Regions from separate parts of the Corynebacterium jamesii genome, predicted to be linked through region 4. Evidence: predicted binding sites of a transcription regulator. Region 4 holds the regulator's gene; each other region holds the start of a gene.

Region 1 (4,991 bases), 1.2 Mb from region 4:
ACATGGGCACGGACTGGAAGGTCTCCATCGACGACAAGGAGTACACCGCTCCGGAGATCTCCGCCCGTACCCTGCAGAAGCTGAAGAGGGACGCGGAGAGCTACCTGGGTGAGGACGTAACCGACGCAGTCATTACCGTCCCCGCCTACTTCAACGACGCACAGCGCCAGGCAACCAAGGATGCCGGCCAGATCGCCGGCCTGAACGTCCTGCGCATCGTCAACGAGCCGACCGCAGCCGCCCTGGCCTACGGCCTGGAGAAGGGCGACAAGGAGCAGACCATCCTGGTATTCGACCTGGGTGGCGGTACCTTCGATGTCTCCCTGCTGGAGATCGGCGACGGCGTGGTTGAGGTTCGTGCAACCGCCGGTGATAACGAGCTGGGCGGCGACGACTGGGATCAGCGCATCGTCGACTGGCTGGCTGACAAGTTCAAGGCAAGCCACGGCGTGGACCTGACCAAGGACAAGATGGCCCTGCAGCGCCTGCGCGAGGCAGCGGAGAAGGCCAAGATCGAGCTGTCCAGCTCCCAGCAGGCCTCCATCAACCTGCCGTACATCACGGTGGACGAGGACAAGAACCCGCTGTTCCTGGACGAGACCCTGACCCGCACCGAGTTCCAGAAGATCACCCAGGATCTGCTGGACCGCACCAAGACTCCGTTCCAGGCAGTGCTGAAGGACGCGGAAATTAGCGTGGACGAGATCGACCACGTCGTGCTGGTCGGTGGCTCCACCCGTATGGTTGCCGTCTCCGAGCTGGTCACCGAGCTGACCAACGGCAAGGAGCCCAACAAGGGTGTAAACCCGGACGAGGTTGTGGCCGTGGGTGCTGCCCTGCAGGCCGGCGTGCTGCGCGGCGAGGTTAAGGACGTGCTGCTGCTGGACGTCACCCCGCTGTCCCTGGGTATCGAGACCAAGGGTGGCGTGATGACCAAGCTGATCGAGCGCAACACCACCATCCCGACGAAGCGTTCCGAGACCTTCACCACCGCTGAGGACAGCCAGCCCAGCGTGCAGATCCAGGTCTTCCAGGGTGAGCGCGAGATGGCTGCGCACAACAAGCTGCTCGGCTCCTTCGAGCTGGCGGGCATCGCTCCGGCACCGCGCGGCGTACCGCAGATCGAGGTCACCTTCGATATTGACGCCAACGGCATCGTTTCCGTCTCCGCAAAGGACAAGGCGACCGGCAAGGAGAACACGATCAAGATCCAGGAAGGCTCCGGCCTGTCCCAGGAGGAGATCGACCGCATGGTCAAGGATGCCGAGACTCACGCAGAGGAGGACAAGAAGCGCCGCGAGGAGCAGGAAGTCCGCAACTCTGCAGAGTCCATGGCATACCAGACCCGCAAGTTCGTCGAGGACAACAAGGAGAAGGTCAACGAGGACACCCAGAACAAGGTCGAGGAAGCAGCCAAGGCTGTTGACGAGGCCCTGAAGGGTGACGACATCGAGGCCATCAAGGATGCAGTGGAGAAGCTGAACGCCGAGTCTCAGGAGATGGGCAAGGCCATCTACGAGGCTGAGGCAGCCGCTGGTGCTGAAGGTGCTGGTGCTGACGCTGCAGGCTCCGCCGCAAACGATGATCCGAACGTTGTGGACGCCGAGGTTGTCGACGAGGACACTTCCGCAGAGGATGATAAGAAGTAATGGCTGAAGATCTGAATCAGGATCCGGGCGCCCCGGAGAACACCGACCCGGAGGCAACCTCGGCCGAAAGTGCCGAAGCTGCCGCCGCGGAGGCTGCCGAGGCACAAGGGGTCGACGAGGGTCTGGCTGATGTGGAGGCTGATGTCGAAACTGGTGTTGAGGCTGATGTCGAGGCTGCTGCGGCTGATGTCGAGGGCGTCAATATCGAGAACAGTATCGAGGCCGAGCTAGCCGAACGCACCGAGGACCTGCAGCGCGTGACGGCGGAGTACACCAACTACCGCCGGCGCGTGGAGCGTGATCGCGTGAGTGTGATTGCCGGCGCGAAGGCTGAGGTGGCTTCCGATCTGCTGCCGATCCTGGACGACCTGGAGATGGCTGAACAGCACGGCGACCTTACTGGGCCGCTGAAGTCCATGTCGGACAAGCTGCAGTCTGTGATGGCATCCATGAAGGTGGAGAAGTTCGGCGAGGAAGGCGATGAGTTCGACCCGAACTGTCACGAGGCCGTGCAGGATACAAGTAGCGGCGACGACAAGGTTCTGGCCACCGTCCTGCGCCGCGGCTACCGCCTGGATGACCGGGTGCTACGCAATGCGATGGTCATTATCGGCGATCCGCAGTAGGTATTAAGAGCTCGCGCTAGGGATGGCGTGAGGCTTGGAGAGCTCCATGGCTTTTGCTGTGGAGCTCCTTTTCGTGGTGGGGTGGGTTTTGCGGCGGATGTGATTGACGGTGGGAGGAGATTGACGGTGGGAGGAGATTCAAGTCTAGAACAAGTGTTCGATTAATTTAGGTTTTTCTTGGAGGGGTTGTCTGGGGCGTTTTCTATGCTGATCGCGTACGGAAAACCACGGGACACGAACCACGGAACACGAATCACGGAACACGAGCCGCGAAACACTGGGTACTTCCATCATTAAAGGGGAATGATGTTCGACCAGCCCGCACCACCGGACAGACCGCCGCAAGACCAATCGCAAAACCAACCGCAGAACCAACCGCAGGGGCCGTTCTGGAAAGTTACCGATCCCACCGACCCGATGAGCGCAGCGATCTGCGACATCAATCGCAACCACGCGCGCCTCGCCTTGGCGTGCGCACCTCACGAAGACGAATGCATCACCGACGTGACAACCCGCTTGGGCGCTCGCTTGGGCCTTCCGGAGTTCCGAGTGATTCAGCTCGTCGACGTAGGAGCCACCTTCCGCCGCTTCCCATCGTTGGTGGAGCTGGCGGAGACCGGGGCTTACTCTATCGAGCTGTGGAGGATTGTCGCTCATAGCCTTGTTGCGGTTAGTGACGCCCACATCTCCGCCGTAGAAGCCGATGTTTACTCAGCACTCTCACCTACTCGGCCTAACCAGGCGATGCTGGGGCAAAGCACGATTCGCCAACGCCTAAAGAAGATCGTCATGGATCACGAGCCTTTGGCTTGCCCAATCGATCCCGCTGCACTGACTTCGCCAGCGGGCGGTGGGATAGAAGGCGCAGACGGAGCAGACGGTATAGAAGGCGCAGACGGCACGGGTTCGGGCGTAGAGGGCGTCAGTACCGAAGACATGGCAGTCCTGGGCGCCGCAACTCGGCTGGCTATCGACGACCGGCCGACCGACTACACCGAGTTCTACCTGACCCTCCCGAAGTTGGAAGCGCTGGAACTGATCCAGGCTCTCGATAGCGTGAGGAACAAGCAGAACTGTTCCAGGGTGCGGGCGCTTTTGAGCCTGGTGCGGGGGAGTGCGACCGCAGAGGTGAACCTCAACCTGTACCGCCAGGTGGACGCTCCGGAGGCGCAGATCTGGGCGGCCGGCACCTGGCTCAACCCGCTGGCCACGAAGGAGTGGATGGAGCGGGTAACTCACCTGCAGGCCCCGGGGAAGGCCGCCACCGCCGGCTATACGCCGACGCCCCTCATCCGTGCGAGCGTGGAAGGCAGGGACGGAACCTGCCGCTTCCCGGGCTGCGACACTCCAGCGCACAAATGCCAACTGGACCACGTTAAACGCTTCGTGCAGGGTAGCTCGAACGGCGGATCGGATGGCGCCCCGAACGGTGGATCGGATGGCACCCCGAACGGTGGACCGACGGACACCTCAAACCTCCACTGCCTCTGTGCCAAACACCACAACGCGAAAACAACGGGAGCCTGGGACGTGACAATTAACCCCGACGGAGAGGAAACCTGGACGAGCTTCGGAGACGGCCACACGGTGATTACCACACCAAACGGGCCGCTGGGAAGAATCACCTTCCGGCACCGAGCAGTGAAGCGAGCGCGGAAGGTGGTGGAGCACAACCAAAGGAAGCAAAAGCGCAACCTGGAAGACGAGCCGCCGTTCTAGGAACGCAACCGCCGTTCTAGCGCTTGTCGTGGTTGATCCTCTCCATGAGGTACGCCGGGGGCTGGATGTCGATCTCCGCCTTGCCGCCACCCTTCGACTTGATGTCGGTGAACGTGGTGATCTCAGCCATGTGCGAAAACATCAGTCGTGGGCTCATCGCGCCCGCCTGTCGCGAGAACTCCTGGGCTGTCACGGCCGCCATCATCTTGATGGAACCCAGCATGTCGGTGCCTTCGCCCATCTCTCGAACCAGGGTGATGTGGCGATGAGGCGTGGAAAAAACAAGTCCTTCGCTAGGGTCGATTTGCGGCAAGTAGCGTTCGAGGATTTCGTTCATCAGCAGGGGTACCGACCCCGCATAGTAAGAGCCGCTTTCGATCGCCCAGAAGCGCTCATTGGGACGGTCCTTGCTCGCTCGAACAGGCTGCACATCCAGGTCGGAAGAGATTAGCTCCTGCCATAAGTTGCGGTAGCCAATCCGGAACAAGTCCTTAACCGGGCCGCGATCTTCCAGTGAGCCTGGACTCAACGACACTACAGAGTTCGGCGTATCCAGAACCAGAGTGATGCACAGGTCATCCGAAAAAGGACGTATTGGCGAATCTGAGTTGAACTCAAGCGCATCCGCCCGCGACTGCTCCGGCAGAAGATCGATCGCCATTAGGCGCGCCCGCAAGTGGGAGTAAAATTCCGCATCGGGGAGCGAAAGCAAATCCCGCTCCGAGCTAGCAGCCGGCCCGACCAGACTATTGACGAAGTGCTCTACCAGCACAGGCATGTCCCTGCCGAAATCCTCGGCATTGGCGCACTGCTTCGTGATGTTCTCGAGCCCCAGCATCGACCCCTCTCCGTAATCTGGCGCTGGGAGTTGCCCGCCATAGGGGCCGGGGGTGGGCCCCGGGTAACTCAGAGGCTTCTCGATGTGCTCGGGCTTGCTGTAGTACACAACTTCGGGCGTGGGAGTCGCACCGTAGCCGAAGCTATTGAGTGTTCGCAC
Region 2 (4,991 bases), 520 kb from region 4:
GCGGCCCGCGGAACGCAGGCGCAAGGCGGCGGAAAGCCCGGCCAGGCCTGCGCCAATGACGACTACGCGCTCGCCGTTGCCCGGCAGGCGCCGGCGCAATGTAGGGCGAGTCATGGGTACCAAGGGGCTTGGCAGGCTCAGGTGGCGCCGCCCATCGGCGGAGCGGGTGGATAGCTTCATTTAAAACCTCCGGTGCGTCAGTTGGTCCGCCAATTGGGTCAGTTCCGCGGTGATGTCCGCGCCCAAGCCACCGGTGCGGAGCGATTCGATGGCTCGCTGCGTGCGTGCCTCGATCAGCTTTTCCACCTCGGTTTGCGCGCCAGTGTCGTGGATGATGTCGCGGAGCCGTTCGATGTCACCCTTTGTAGATTCCCCGCCTTGCCCCAAGCCTTCGCGCAAGGCGGCGACCTGTGCGGCATCGCCCCGGCGCAAGGCTTCGTTGATGAGGGTGGTGCGCTTGCCTGTGCGCAGGTCATCGCCGGAGGGCTTGCCGGTTACCGACGGATCGCCGAATACGCCCAGCTGATCGTCGCGCAGCTGGAACGCTTCGCCGATATCCTGCCCCACGCTGCGCAGCATTGTCTGGGTCTGTTCGCTGGCCCCCGCCAGCGCCGCGCCAATGTGGAGCGGGCGAGCGACGGTGTAGGAGGCCGTCTTGTATTTGATGACGGCGAAGGAGTCGGCGACGTCTTCACTACCGTTGGCCTCTACGGCGATGTCCAGGATCTGGCCCGCGATAACCTCTGTACGCATGGCGCGCCACGCTGGACGGGCACGGTCCAGCGCGGCGTTACTGAGGCCGGAACAGTTGTACATGTCGTCCGCCCAAGCGAAGGCAAGGTCGCCAATGAGGATCGCTTGGCTTACGCCGTAGTGCTCCGAGGAGCCCCGCCAGCCGCGGTCGCGGTGCTTCGACTCGAAGGTGCGGTGGGCGGTGGGGAAGCCGCGCCGGGTATCGGAACGATCGATGATGTCGTCATGGATGAGGGCGCAGGCCTGGATGAACTCGAAGGAAGATAGCACATTCAAGATGGCGCGTGGGTCGAGACTTGCGGCGGGGGACGACGGGGCGTTTTCCCCCTTCCCACCCAGAGCATGCAACGACCCGCCGCCGCCTTCGAGTGCCGCGCGGATGCCTGCCCACGCGAAGGTCGGCCGAACGCGTTTGCCGCCGTTGACGATGAAGTCTCGCAGCACCGTGATAGCGCCGCCGACGAGGGATCCGATGTGGGAGAATTCTTCTTGGGAGCGGCTTAGGTATTCCTGTAGCTGGGCATCGACGGCGGACGGAACCGCGGACAGTGGGGAATCGAGGCACCAGGGGTGCGCTGCCTGCTCATCGGTACTCATGGCTCTCTATTCTAAGGGCTCGCGCGACAAGTGCGTGCAGCGGTCGTGCTGGGGCGGCGCGACAGTGGGGACGGGGGTGTACATGGCAAGCTCGCGAACCCACCGCGGGGGTGGCCATGCGCAAGAGAAATGCTGAATGTGGGCATAAGTCTTGAAATGGACAGCTCTGTCTATATGATCTTTGGGTATGGCTAGTATCCGCAGGCAGGTTGCCGTATCCCAGTCCCTTTCGCTCTACACTCCGGGCCGCGTGCCGTTCTCTGTTGAGTTCATGCCGCCCCGCGACGACGCAGCCGAGGAGCGCCTGTGGAACGCAGCGGAGGCCTTCCACGACCTCGGCGTGAGCTTTGCCTCCGTGACCTACGGTGCTGGTGGAAGTACTCGCGAGCGCACCCTACGTGTCGCCGAACGCCTGGGCACTAAACCGCTGACCACGTTGGTGCACATGACGTTGGTGCAGCACACTCGGGAGGAGCTGCAAGAGATGCTGCGCAGTTACGCCTCGCTGGGGCTCACAAACCTGCTGGCCTTGCGTGGCGACCCGCCGGGGGACCCGAACGCTGAATGGGTGGCCACACCGGGTGGGCTGAACTACGCCAGTGAGCTTATTGACCTGATCCGCGAGATGCCCGAATGTGCCGACTTCGACATCGGCATAGCCAGTTTCCCCGAAGGCCACTACCGCACCGGTTTGCTGGAACAGGACACGGAGTACACGCTGGCCAAGCTGCGTGCCGGGGCGCAGTACTCGATTACCCAGATGTTCTTCGACGTAGACCACTACCTGCGCTTGCGCGACCGTTTGGCCAAGGCGGATCCGGAACACGGGCAGAAGCCGATCATTCCGGGGCTCATGCCGATCACCTCGTTGCGCAGTGTGCGCCGTCAGATGGAGCTGGCCGGTGCTGCGTTGCCGCCCAAGCTGGAGGAGAGGCTGCTCGATGCTGCAGCGGGCGACGAGGTAGCCAACCGCGACGCGATCCGCGAAGTTGGTATTGAAGTGACTACCGAGATGGCTGAGCGACTCATTGCCGAGGGGGTTCCGGACCTGCACTTCATGACGATGAACAACGTGCGCGCAACTCAGGAAGTCCTGCATAACCTGGGCATGGCTCCGGCGTGGGGGCCGGGGCTGGGCCACGATATGGTGCGCTAGCCGGGTTAGCCGGGGTAGCCGGGTTAGCTGCGCTAGTGGCGCTTTCGCTGGAGGATTCCGAAGGGGCGCGGGTCCGCCGGGAACTGGAAGTGGCGCAGTACGTCGGTGAACCCGGCCTTCCGGTACAGTTGCCAGGCTGCATTCGCCTCGCTGTCTACCTCTGGCGTAGAGAGCATTACTGTGTTCTGCGGCGTTCGTTGGAGGAGGTCGTTGAGGATTTTGGTGCCGACGCCCTCACCTTGCGCCGCTGGTAGGACGTGAATCTCGGAAAGTTCGGCGTAGGCGTGCAGAATCCGCGCGATATCTGCGCGGGAGTGTCCATCCAGGGCGAGGCCACGGGCTACTTGGCGGTACCACCAAGTGTTTGGGGATCCACGGAAAGTAAAGCCGATGCCTACGCAGCGCTGGCGGGAGTTGTCTGGGTCCGGGTGTTCTTCTGCGCGGTGTAGTAGCGCCATGCTGCAGGTGAAGTCTGGCTGGGAGGCGTTGTAGAACCACAGCGATTTACGCTGGGAGTGCGTTTCCTTTGGGTAGTCCATCGCAGCCAGGTGGATATCGATGAGCTCATCGAGCCGGGCGATGAACTGCCGGTTAGTGGTGGGGACGACGGAAACGCGCATGGGGTTAATAGTGCCACTGATCGGAAGGTTCCTGACGGGGATGGGTACAAAAACCCCAAATTAGAACAAATGTTCTAATTTGGGGTTTGTTGCGTCGGGGATGTCCAGATGGCTTTCTACAGTAAGCCTCAGTAGTTGGAATAAGCAGCAAAGGGGGCTTTGAGACCATGGCGGCACAAGCGAAACAATTGGGAGCGCGGGCACGCTACAGTCGAACCCTGGGTGCTCGGGGTTTTCTGGATGAGGCGGAGCGGCAGCTGCAGCTATCGAGGGCAGAGCTGCGCGAGCCAGAGGCGATTGTTTACGCCTACCGTGCTGGGCTTCGGGCAGCGGGGGCGTTGATCGAGTGGGAGATGGCTAGCCGAAAGCGACGTCCCTCCGGTAGCGCGTGGGCGAAGTTGCGGGTTCTGCGCCCGGATTTGGGGGACTGGGTGGAGAAGTTTGAAGCGCATGCGCGCGTGGCCAGCCGCGCAGGCCTGGGGCTTAGCCGGGGAATTCCGGAGAATGCTCGTGGCACCATCTACCATGATGCGTGCGATTTGGTGGATCTGGCCCGCGGCGCGGTGAACTACTTGCCGAAGGTTGCTTAACCCCCCAAAAAATATCGGATGACGTGGGCGGAGCAGGGCTGTAAATGATGGGCTGTGAAATGCCTTTTCGTTGTTCCAAAACCGCAGGTTGCTGTAGGGTAGATGGGGTGAAACGCGGGTGGAACATGCCCGGGCTGGAAACTTTTCTCACGCCGTAGGCGTTGTGGAAAGTAGCCGCAAAGAATTGGGAGGTCGCGATGGCTCTATCGGAGCAAGAGCAGAGGATGCTCGCGGAGATCGAAAAGGCGTTGATTGCCGAGGATCCGCGCTTGGCGAAGCAGGCTTCCACCAATAATGAGCAGTCGATGAACTTCAACATCCGTTCCATCGCACTCATTGTTCTTGGCCTGGCGGTGATGGTTGGCGGCATTGCTGCTGCTCAGCTGTCGCTGTGGTTCGTGGCGCTCAGTGTGGTTGGATTCTTGATCATGTTCGGCGGGGGCATGCTGGCTTTCCGTTCGACTGACGACCCGGAGACCGCGGCCATTAAGCGCTCGAAGTCCGGTAAGCCGGGTAAAGCGGGAGCCGTTCGGGGTGTAGGGAGTGGGCGTTCCGGCGGTATTGGCGACAAGATGGAAGATAGCTTCCGTCGCCGTTTCGAACGCTAGAAGCCAGCGTTAGAGCCGAGCGCTCAGATTAGAGCCGAGCGTTCAGACGGCTAGAGGCAAAAAGCCGCCGGCCTCCTTTTGTAGGGGGTCGGCGGCTTCTCTATGTGAATATCCATTAACGCGAGGGGGATCTGCTGGTGCTTCTTGGTTTTGCGCTGATGCGCGCTTAAGTATCCCCACTTCTCCCCACTTCCGCCCCTACTTGCCGTTCTAGGTGGTTTGAGCGAGCGTCTCGATGTGTGTTGGAAGTGTGTTGATCTGCGTATATGTCACGGTTGGGTGGAGGTGTGGATGTGGGGGAGGAGGTGGCGTCCTAAAGAGAAAGAGCGCGGAAAGTGACGGTGAAAGAGGGGAGGGGTTGCGCTAAAGGCCAGCTAGCGCGTTGTTAGAGTGAAAAAAGTTGAGAAAAAGCCACGCAACAGGCTTCGTGTTGTGGAGTTTGTGGGGGAGAGTGGGGTAAAGTGGGGATCGTTGGGGCGAAGCTGTGCCAACAACCTCAAACTTCATAGCGAAACCACTGGTCAGGGCTGCAATTCGGTCCGCCAATCACGATAGAAACGGCATACACAACGCGAGAGCTCAAAACGGGAAAGGGGCCGATGACATGTTTTTCGGCACCTTCACGCCGAAGCTGGACGACAAGGGTCGCTTGACTCTGCCAGCGAAG
Region 3 (4,991 bases), 660 kb from region 4:
ACGGACCCAGCGGAAATTGCGCGAGCTCAGCGGAAGTCCCGCGAGCCCGCGTGTGCTCCTGCAATCTCCCCCGCCGGCCGCAGTTGAGTCTCCACCTGCTCCAGCAGATCCGCCGTCACGGTAGCCGCGCCTTCCGCGTTGTGGACAATCCCCCGCACGACCAGGATCTTCGCGTTCAGAGCAACCACCCGCTGCCGCGCCCACAGCCCCTGCGAAACGACAACGTTCGCCAGGCCAGTCTCGTCCTCTAAGCCGAAAAACACCACCCCACCTGCGGTAGCGGGGCGCTGCCTGTGAGTCACCACGCCCGCGACCCGCACCCGCGTGCCATCGGGGATGCGCAGCAGACTGTCGGCCATCACCACCGCCGCGCCACCGCGCGGGGAGGCATCACCGGAGTGCACACCGCGCGGTACAGGGCGCAGATGCCACTCGTCCAAGTACGCACGCAGCAGCCGCACCGGATGCTCGGCCGTCGTCACACCCGTGGTCGCTAGTTCGGACGCCACCATCTCGAAAGCACTCATCCCAGGCAACGCCGGCGCATGCACACCGGACGTCCCCGGCAGCATCCCCGGCCGCTCAGTAGCCGCCACCCCGGCAGCCCACACCGCCTGGCGGCGAGTCAGACCCAGGCTCCCCAAAGCTCCAGCTCGCGCCAGCTTTTCCACGTACGCGACGGTCAGCCCGGCCTCGCGGGATAGGTCTTCCACGCTGGTGAAGCGACCAATCCGTTCGCGCGCTTCTACGATGCGCTCCGCCACTTCGGCGGGTATCCCCTTTACTCCACCCGCACCGCTGAGCCCGAGTCGAATCTTCCCTACCGCTTCACCAGTCCCCCGCCCCAGCCCATGCACACCTCGCGGCTCATTGTGCACACGCGCGCAGGTGTCCGCCCCGCCAGCAGGCGCAGCAGCACCGCCATGCACTCCCGTGGGCCGGTTGGTGCGTGGGGGCGTCATTAAGGAAACAACCGCATCCACCTGCACGTCCGAAGCGTTCACGTCCACGGGAAGGACCTCCACGCCGTGCCGGCGCGCGTCGGCCAGCAGGGACTGCGGCGAGTAGAACCCCATCGGCTGGGCGCGCAGCAGAGCCACGCAGAACTCCGCCGGATAGTGGTACTTGAACCACGCGGAGTAGTAGACCAGGGAGGCGAAAGACTGCGAGTGTGATTCCGGGAAGCCGTAGCTGGCGAAGGCCACGATCTTGTCCCACAACCGATCGGCTACCGCACCGCGGATTCCGTTCTTCGCCTCCAACCCCTGGTAGAAGCGCTTCTTCAGCCGCTCCATCTTCTGCGGCGAACGCTTCGACCCCATCGCCCGGCGCAGGGTATCGGCCTCGGCGCCGCTAAAGCCCGCGGAATCCACGGCCATCTGCATCAGCTGCTCCTGGAACAGCGGAATCCCCAGGGTCTTCGTCAGGGCGGGCTCCAGGCACGGGTGATCGAAAGTCACCGGCTCCAGGCCATTGCGACGGCGGATATATGGGTGCACGGAACCGCCCTGGATGGGGCCGGGGCGGATCAGCGCGACCTCCACCACCAGGTCGTAGAAGGTGCGCGGCTTCAAGCGCGGCAGGGTGGACATCTGCGCGCGGGATTCCACCTGGAACACCCCCACTGCGTCGGCGCGGGCCAGCATCGCGTAAACCTCCGGCTCCGTGGGATCCAACCGCCACAGCTCGACCTCCCGGCCCCGGTGGGCGCGCACCTGGTCCACCGCGTGGTGTAGCGCCTCCAGCATGCCCAGCCCCAGCAGGTCGAACTTCACCAGGCCGACGGCCGCGCAATCGTCCTTGTCCCACTGCACCACTGATCGGCCTTCCATCCGCGCCCATTCCGTCGGCACAACCTGTGCAATCGGACGGTCGCAGATCACCATGCCGCCGGAGTGAATACCCAGGTGGCGAGGGTGGTCCAGCATCTGCTCCGCAAGGTCCTGCACCACGGCAGGGGTCTGTTCCGGGTGGCGGGTCCAGGCATCGATCTGCCCCGGCGCGTAACCCAGCGCGCGACCGGCATCGCGTGTCGCGCCCCGGCGGCGGTAAGTGATGACGTTCGCCACCTGTGCGGCGTTTTCGCGGCCGTAGCGGGAGTACACGTACTGGATCGCTTCCTCGCGCCGCCCCGATTCGATATCGAGGTCGATGTCTGGCGGCCCGTCGCGCTCGGGGGAAAGGAAACGTTCGAAGAGTAAGCCAGACGCCACAGCGTCCACCGTTGTAATCCCCAGTGCAAAGCACACCGCGGAGTTCGCCGCGGACCCTCGCCCCTGACAGAAGATGTTGTTTTCGTGGCAGAAGGCCACGATGTCGTGGACGATCAGGAAGTAGCCTGGAAACCCCAGCTGCTCGATGGTTTCCAGCTCGCGGTCGATGGTGGCCCAGGCCGTGCGAGCGGCGGCGGAAGAGTCGCGCTGGCCGTAGCGTTCCGTCCCTCCGCGCTCGGTGATGGCGCGCAGCCAGGACATTTCCGTGTAGCCCTCCGGAACGGGGAAGTGCGGCAGATTCGGCGCGACAAGGTCCAAGGTGAAGGCACACTCGCGGGCGACGTCCGCAGTGGTCGCCACGGCGCGGGACAACCACTCGCAATCGCCCGCGAGCTGCAGCATCTCTTCACCCGAGCGCAGCCACGAGCCGCCGACGGGGTGGGTGGTCGGCTCCGCCGTGGCAACGTCGTGCCGCTCGCGCAGCGCCGCCTTCGCCCCGGCCAGCCGGGATTGCTTCGGGGTTGCGCATGTCGGGGCGCTACTGACGATCTCGCGCAAGCCGTGGCGCACCGCCAGCGCGTGGAGGCGCTCGTTGCGGTCGGCATCGGCGGGGTTCATCGTGTGTTGCAGCTCGACCACGACGTTGGCCGCGCCGAAAAGCTCCACCAGGCGCTCGGCCGAACTCGTGCCACTCGCACGGCCTGCGCTCGCCCGCCGCCAGTCCAGCAGCACCAGCCAGTGCCCATCCGCTTCTTCCGCCAGCCGGGGCAGGTCGGGGTACCGGACGGAGTCTTTGTGCGGGTCGGCCATGCGGGCGTCCGCTATCAGGCGACTAAGCCGCGCGTAGCCTTCGCGGCCCTTGCACAGCACCGTGAGCGGTACATCGAGGCTCAGCTCCGCGCCGAACACCGTCGCGAGGTCTGCCCCTGCACTCTCCGCCACCGCCGTAGCGAAGCGCGCCGCACCGTAAAAACCGTCGCGATCCACGCACGCCAGCGCACTTAGCCCCAGGTCGCGCGCCGTCGCCACCATCTGTTCAGGTTGGCTCGCGCCACGCAGGAAGTTGTAGGCACTGCAGGCGTGAAGCTCTGCGAAGGGGGTTGTTGTTTTTCTTTGGGACGCCCCTTCGGCCCCCTCTGCCTCCGTATCCGCAAGGTCGAGCGGCATGGTGCGCCGCTGGCCTTCCCCCACTCCCACGGCGCGGAGGTTCCGAAGACCCGAACCTTTCCCGGACAGCACACTTTCGAGCTGCGCCCAGCTCAGTGGCCGCCCCTGGGAGAAGCTCCTGGATTGCGGCTTGCGCAGTGTGCGGCGAGGTTCATCAGACACGAACTCAATTATAGAACAGGTATTCTATTAATTGCCAACGCGGGAGGGTGCCTTAAAAGCCTCAAACTGAGACTAGACTAAGTTGTTCATTCTAGTTTAGACTGCTACCTTAAACGCACAGTTCAGCCCGGACAACCAACTAAGAACCGGGCGACCATGATGATTAACCACGACAATCCAGGAGGATCCTATGTCCCTTCGCCGTAAGGTAGCAGCCGGTGTAGCTGCAGCAGCCATGGCTTTCAGCTTGACCGCTTGTGGCGGTGACGACGACACGATCAAGGTCGGCACCACCGACCAGGGCCAGAAGCAGTGGCAGGTATTCGAGGAAAAGGCCAAGGAAGAGGGTCTGAACGTTGAGCTGGTTCCGTTCGGCGACTACAGCCTGCCGAACCGTGCACTGGCGGACGGCGAGATTGTCGTGAACAACTTCCAGCACCTGATGTTCCTCGCTGACTACAACGTGAACAACGACTCCAACTTGGTTCCGATCGGCGCTACCGAGATCATCCCGCTGGGCGTGTACTACCAGGACCACAGCGAGGTTAAGGACATCGAAGAGGCCGGCGAGGTCGCCATTCCGAACGACCCAACCAACCAGGGCCGCGCCCTGCACGTGCTGGCATCCGCCGGCCTGGTGAAGCTGAAGGACGACAAGATCCTGTCCCCCACCCCGGCTGACATCGACGAGGGCAAGTCCAAGGTCAAGGTCACCCCGGTGGATGCGGCGCAGACCGTGACCGCTTACAAGGACGGCACCCCAGCCGTCATCAACAACTCCTTCCTGGAGCGCGGCAACATCGACCCGAAGTCCGCCATCGTCGAGGACGACCCGAAGGCAGAGGCAGCGAAGCCGTTCATCAACGCCTTCGTCACCACCGAAGAGCACAAGGACGACGAGGACCTGCAGAAGCTGGTCGACGTCTGGCACTCCAAGGAGGTTCAGGACGCACTGAACGAGCAGTCCAAGGGCACCTCCGTCGAGGTCAAGATGGGCGCCGACGAGCTGGCTAAGGTCCTGAAGGAAACCGAGGACCAGATCAAGAAGTAGCCGCCTCCCACCCCGGCTACCCGAAACCCCAACTCTTAAAAGAGGTTCCTTATGGCTACAGACGCACAAACTAGCGTCGATCAGCCCCGTGCCGGCACCACCAGCACGAGCAACAACACCGGCACTACCGGTACGGAGATCGTCTTCCGCGACGTAACCAAGGTCTTCAAGCAGGGCAAGAAGGAAGTTCGCGCGCTGCAGGAGATCAACACGCAGATCCCGGCGGGTTCCATCGTCGGCATCATCGGCTATTCCGGCGCCGGCAAATCCACCCTCGTCCGCCAGATCAACGGCCTGGATCGCCCCACCAGCGGGCAGATCCTGCTGGACGGCCAGGACATTGTACCCCTGCCGGAATCGCAGATGCGCAAGCTGCGCAGCGACATCGGCATGATCTT
Region 4 (4,991 bases):
CCCCGGTCAGATGATCGCGCTAGAAAAGGCGCTGGACGTTAAAGTGATCGACCGCACCATGCTGATTCTGGATATCTTCGCCCAACATGCGAAGTCCAAGGAAGGTAAGGCGCAGGTCGCTCTGGCGCAGATGGAATACCTCATCACGCGCGTACGTGGTTGGGGTGGCGCGCTGTCCCGTCAGGCGGGTGGCCGTGCGGGTTCCAACGGCGGTGTGGGTCTGCGTGGCCCCGGTGAGACGAAGATTGAGGCTGACCGCCGTCGCTTGCGCTCTGACATGGCGAAGTTGCGCAAGGAGATCGCGGCGATGAAGACCTCCCGTGAGGTCAAGCGCGAGCGGCGCGATGCAGCGGCGATTCCGCAGATCGCGATCGCCGGGTATACGAACGCCGGTAAGTCATCGTTGATCAATGCCCTGACGGGTGCGGGTGTGCTGGTGGAGGACGCACTGTTCGCCACCCTGGATCCGACCACCCGCCGCGCGCAGCTGGCCGATGGCCGCGCTGTGGTGTTCAGCGACACGGTTGGTTTCGTCCGCCACCTGCCCACGCAGCTGGTGGAAGCTTTCCGCTCTACCCTCGAAGAGGTTCTGGCAGCCGACGTGGTTCTGCACGTCGTTGACGGATCGGATCCCTTCCCGCTGGAGCAGATCAAGGCGGTGAACACGGTGATCGGCGGGATCGTCGAGGAGTCCGGCCAAGAGGCCCCGCCGGAGATTCTGGTGATTAACAAGATCGACTCGGCTGACCCGCTGGTGTTGGCGGAGCTGCGTCACCGCGTGCCGGATGCCGTGTACGTATCGGCGAAGACGGGTGAGGGAATCCCGGAGCTGGAGGCACAGTTGGAACTGTTCCTGAACTCCCTGGATTCTCACGTGAAACTGCACGTGCCCTTCGACCGTGGAGACGTGGTGGCGAAGGTGCATGAGTTTGGCACGGTGATTGCGGAGGACTATGACGCGCAGGGCACCACGATGGATGTGCGTCTGCCGAATGTGGTGGCGGGCGAGCTGGGGGAGTTTATCGTCGCCGACTAGGTTGTCGGGGGGGAAATTACTCGGCGAACGTGACGTCTATGCCGAGGTTGCGCAGTTCGATGACGTAGGGTTCTGGCGCGTCACGGTCAGTGACGATGGCGCTAATATCCTCGATACGGGCGAAGCTGACGAGGTAATCCAGGCCGAACTTGGTGGAATCGCACAGCGCCACTACGCGTTCCGAGTTGGCAACCATGGAGCGTTTGATGGCGCCTTCTTGTGCATCCGGGGTGGATAGTCCGTGGTCGATGGTGAGGGCGTTTGTGCCGATAAAGGCTACATCCGCGTGTAGCACGCCGAGTGCGCGGGTGGCTAGGTCGCCAACCACGGCTTGGGAAAGCGCGCGGACGTGCCCGCCGATAAGTTGCACATCGCAGCGAGAAGATTCCGCCAGTGTGGTGGCGATGAAAAACGAGTTCGTGACGATGTTCAGCTTCGGAGCCATGACGTCGGGGTCGTTGGTCGAGTTCGCTTCCGCGATGGCTTCGGCAAATACGCCGGTGGTGGTGCCTGCGTCGATAAACACTGTACTGCCCGTTTCCGGCAGCAACTTCACTGCAGCCTTCGCGATAGCGCGCTTGGCACCGAGGGAGGTCTTCGACCTGATGGCCAGTGTGGTGAAGTCCGTGCGGAAGTTCTGTGCGGGCACGGCCCCGCCATGAACGCGGAACAGCTCGCCGCCGTCATTGAGGATCGCGAGGTCGCGCCGGATTGTTTCTGCGGTGACGCCGAACTTTTCTGCCAGCTCATTCACAGTTACTCTGCCGTGAATAGCCGTGAGGGAGGCTATCTGACGGCGCCTTTCTGCTGATTCCATAAGGGCTACTGTAGTTCCTTGCGGGCGGGGAAAGGCGGCGTCCGAACCAATAGGGGGGAGCCTAGATCTTGCGCAGAACCGCGGCCACCTTGCCCAGGATCGTTGCCTCCTCGGCCGGAATGGGTTCAAACACCGGGTTGTGAGGGATCAGCCATAGCCCGTCGGCATCCTTCTGGAACTCCTTGACCGTTGCCTCCCCGTCGATCATCGCGGCGACGAAGTCGCCGAACTCCGCCACCGACTGGGAACGAACGACAACCCAGTCGCCGTTAAAGATGCCGGCATCGTGCATCGATTCGCCGACGACTTGCAGCAGGAAAAGCTCGCCGTTGCCCACGAGTTCCTGGGGAAGGGGAAAGTGCGCCTCTACGTTCTGCTCGGCGAGGATTGGTGCGCCTGCGGCGATCTGCCCCACGACAGGCACGTAGGTTGCCTCGGGCATGGCTTCGCCCTCGTCGGTCGGTTGCGGAGCGGCCGGCTTAGGCTTCGACTTGCTTTCGTTCACCAGCTGTCCACCCTCAAAGGAGCGAACGTCAACCGCGCGCGGCCGCTTCCCATCGCGCCGCAGATAGCCGCGTTTCTCCAGCTGCGTTAGGTGGTAGGAGACAGACGACGTGGAATGCAGTCCTACAGCGTCTGCGATCTCGCGGATGCTCGGCGGGTAACCGCGGATCACGGTTGAATCCCGGATGACCTCCAGAATACGGCGCTGGCGAGTGCTAAGCGCCGGCTTTTTGCCGTCCTTTTCTGCCTGCTTTTCCGCGCGCTTATCCGCCTCTGACTTTGGCGGGCGCCCCAGCTTACGGCGCGTGGTGGAGTTGTCGGTCGTCTCTGGTTCGTCGGTTCTCACGGGGTGTACCTCATTCGGTGATTTGGGGCCGGTTTCGGTGCCGGTTTCAGTGCCGGTTGAGTGCCGGTTGAGTGCGTTCAGGTTCCGAGCGGCCGTTTGTGGGCAGTATTGCACGATCGACTCTCACTCTACCGGAAAACGAACACTCTTCTAGTGTATGTGTTCGAAAAATTTTGAATTGGGTTAGACATCATCGAACAAGCGTGCTAAATTTTTCAACATGTTCGAGATTCGAACACATGAGCTAACCCTCTAAAAGCTTTTCTAACCCTGTCCATGCCGGGTGGTTCACTATGAACCACAGCGAAGGAAACAAAGCGTTTGGCCAAGCGGTCAGCGTGTACCTGTAAAGGAGTATCTACGTGACCACCTCGATCGTAATCCCTACAACCTCTGATGAGTCTTTCCCGGTGTCGCGTGTTCGCGTGCTACCTGGCGATCGCGTAGCCCCCCTGCGCAAGCCGCAGGTGCGCAAGCCTGACTGGAATGCGATAGGCCAGCGGGGTAATTCGAACACCTACAGGTATTCCTCGGCGCCGGTGGCACGCCCGGTATCTGGTGCCCGCAGGGAGCGTATCTCCGGAGCTAACGAAAAGACGTTCGAAAGTCGTATAGACCGTAAGGAAAGGTTCTACGCCCGCGTGGAGCGCGTGATCCACTCGCCGGGGGCGACAGTGCTTTCGCTCGGGGCGATGTCGGCTGTGCTCGGGTTGGCGCCGATTCTCATGCCTTAGCCACGGCTTCAAAGTGGGGCGAGAGGCGACTAGGCTAGGGGGCGTGTTGTGCCCCTCTTGTAGCTCCGAATCATCTCGCGTCGTCGACTCGCGCTCTATAGAAATGGGCGTGTCTATTCGGCGGCGCCGCGAATGTAGCGAATGCCAGACTCGGTTCACCACCATCGAGCGGTCGGTTCTGCTGGTGGTGAAGCGCAATGGGGTGACTGAGGAGTTCAGCCGGGAGAAGGTCATCAAGGGTGTGCGCCGCGCCTGCCAGGGGCGTGACGTTTCGGACGATGCCCTGAAGCGCCTTGCGCACGAAGTAGAGCAGGCAGTGCGCGTGGCACACGGGTCCCAGGTGCCCGCCAACCAGATTGGTCTAGCCATCCTGGATCCGCTGCGAACACTCGACGAGGTTGCGTACCTGCGCTTCGCCTCGGTCTATAAATCCTTCAACTGCGCCGAAGACTTCGAGCAAGAAATCGAATCCCTGCGGGCGCATCGCCACGCGCTGGCTGATCGCACTATGGATACGGGCGGCGCCGATAGCTAAGCGCATGGCCTAGCAGATCTTTTCGAGCTTTTTGCGAATGCGCTGCAGTGAAACAGAATGAGCCGTGCCGAGGTTCTGTGCGAAAAGGCTGACCCGCAGCTCTTCAATCATCCAGCGGACTTCCTTTAACTGCGGTGAAGCGGCGCGTGCGGTCGGCAGACGCTTCTTCGTCTTCTCCAGTAGCTCGAAAGCCTCCTGAACCTCATCGTCCAGGTCTTCTTCCTTGTCCGGATCCGTCTTCATCAATTCCAGACGGGCGCGCATAGCCTCCACATAGCGGGGCACATGGCGCATGTGATCGATGCCGTTGCGAGCTATTGCATGCTGTCCCAGGAAGAATTCCAGCTGAGCCCGCATGTCATCGATAGCATCTCCCGACCAGCCCTTCAGCTCCGCAGAGATGTCAGCCACGGCCAACACCGCCGGAGCCAAAGCAACCACATACTGGCGCACCCTGCCCGGCCCCTGGGAACGGGCCGCACCCACAACCTCGTCGCACTTCTCGGGGTCGCGCACGACGGGACCTAACTTCATCAGCATGTCGCGGCACGCCAGAGCCACCACATCGCTGACTAACCCGTCCACGCCACCGGGAGTGTGCTCCATGGCTACCCGCTGTCGCAGGGGTAGCCCCTTAATCATCTGCTTCGGGGAGACCGCACAGGCCGCTACCATCATGTTCAGCACTGTCGTGAACTGCTGCCCATCGGCAGCCTGCTTGGTGGGGAACGCCTTCAGCGTCACGCGATCCTTTGCCACGACGATGGCCGGGTAGGTGTGTAGGGTCTGCCCATCCACCACAGTCTCCACGGTCTCGGGCAGCACACCGATGCCGTCGGCAGTCCAGGCATCCGCCGTGGCCAGAACTCCGGTGGACGTTCCACCCTGCTTCTTTGCCTTGTGCTTCTTTCCGGCCTGCTTTGGGTGCGGCGTGTGCTGCGCCGCGTCGCTGGGAGCGGCCGTCTTTGATCGAGCCGCCGCCTGTGCGATGGCGGAGGTTACCTGCCCGGATAGCTTAT

The links. Region 4 encodes LexA, which represses DNA repair genes until DNA is damaged. Its sites were predicted from a motif close to CGAACANNTGTTCG; they were not measured.
Region 1: ACKFRT_RS07600 (HNH endonuclease signature motif containing protein) is a predicted target of LexA. The motif match lies at 2,422-2,435, and genes of this name have one in related genera.
Region 2: ACKFRT_RS04875 (SAV_6107 family HEPN domain-containing protein) is a predicted target of LexA. The motif match lies at 3,189-3,202, and genes of this name have one in related genera.
Region 3: ACKFRT_RS10375 (error-prone DNA polymerase) is a predicted target of LexA. The motif match lies at 3,555-3,568, and genes of this name have one in related genera.

Annotation. Positions count from the first base shown of each region.
Region 1 is NZ_CP175789.1:1,690,746-1,695,736, reverse strand. It holds gene dnaK (molecular chaperone DnaK) at 1-1,649, shown strand, start outside; gene grpE (nucleotide exchange factor GrpE) at 1,649-2,275, shown strand; gene ACKFRT_RS07600 (HNH endonuclease signature motif containing protein) at 2,693-3,994, shown strand; gene ACKFRT_RS07595 (hypothetical protein) at 4,011-4,991, opposite strand, start outside.
Region 2 is NZ_CP175789.1:1,055,625-1,060,615, reverse strand. It holds gene crtI (phytoene desaturase family protein) at 1-180, opposite strand, end outside; gene ACKFRT_RS04890 (polyprenyl synthetase family protein) at 181-1,350, opposite strand; gene metF (methylenetetrahydrofolate reductase [NAD(P)H]) at 1,538-2,506, shown strand; gene ACKFRT_RS04880 (GNAT family N-acetyltransferase) at 2,539-3,126, opposite strand; gene ACKFRT_RS04875 (SAV_6107 family HEPN domain-containing protein) at 3,294-3,716, shown strand; gene ACKFRT_RS04870 (DUF3040 domain-containing protein) at 3,914-4,324, shown strand; gene mraZ (division/cell wall cluster transcriptional repressor MraZ) at 4,929-4,991, shown strand, end outside.
Region 3 is NZ_CP175789.1:2,314,461-2,319,451, reverse strand. It holds gene ACKFRT_RS10375 (error-prone DNA polymerase) at 27-3,542, opposite strand; gene ACKFRT_RS10370 (MetQ/NlpA family ABC transporter substrate-binding protein) at 3,733-4,593, shown strand; gene ACKFRT_RS10365 (methionine ABC transporter ATP-binding protein) at 4,645-4,991, shown strand, end outside.
Region 4 is NZ_CP175789.1:537,613-542,603, forward strand. It holds gene hflX (GTPase HflX) at 1-1,036, shown strand, start outside; gene ACKFRT_RS02455 (DeoR/GlpR family DNA-binding transcription regulator) at 1,053-1,853, opposite strand; gene lexA (transcriptional repressor LexA) at 1,915-2,703, opposite strand; gene ACKFRT_RS02465 (hypothetical protein) at 3,066-3,437, shown strand; gene nrdR (transcriptional regulator NrdR) at 3,481-3,972, shown strand; gene hrpA (ATP-dependent RNA helicase HrpA) at 3,982-4,991, opposite strand, start outside.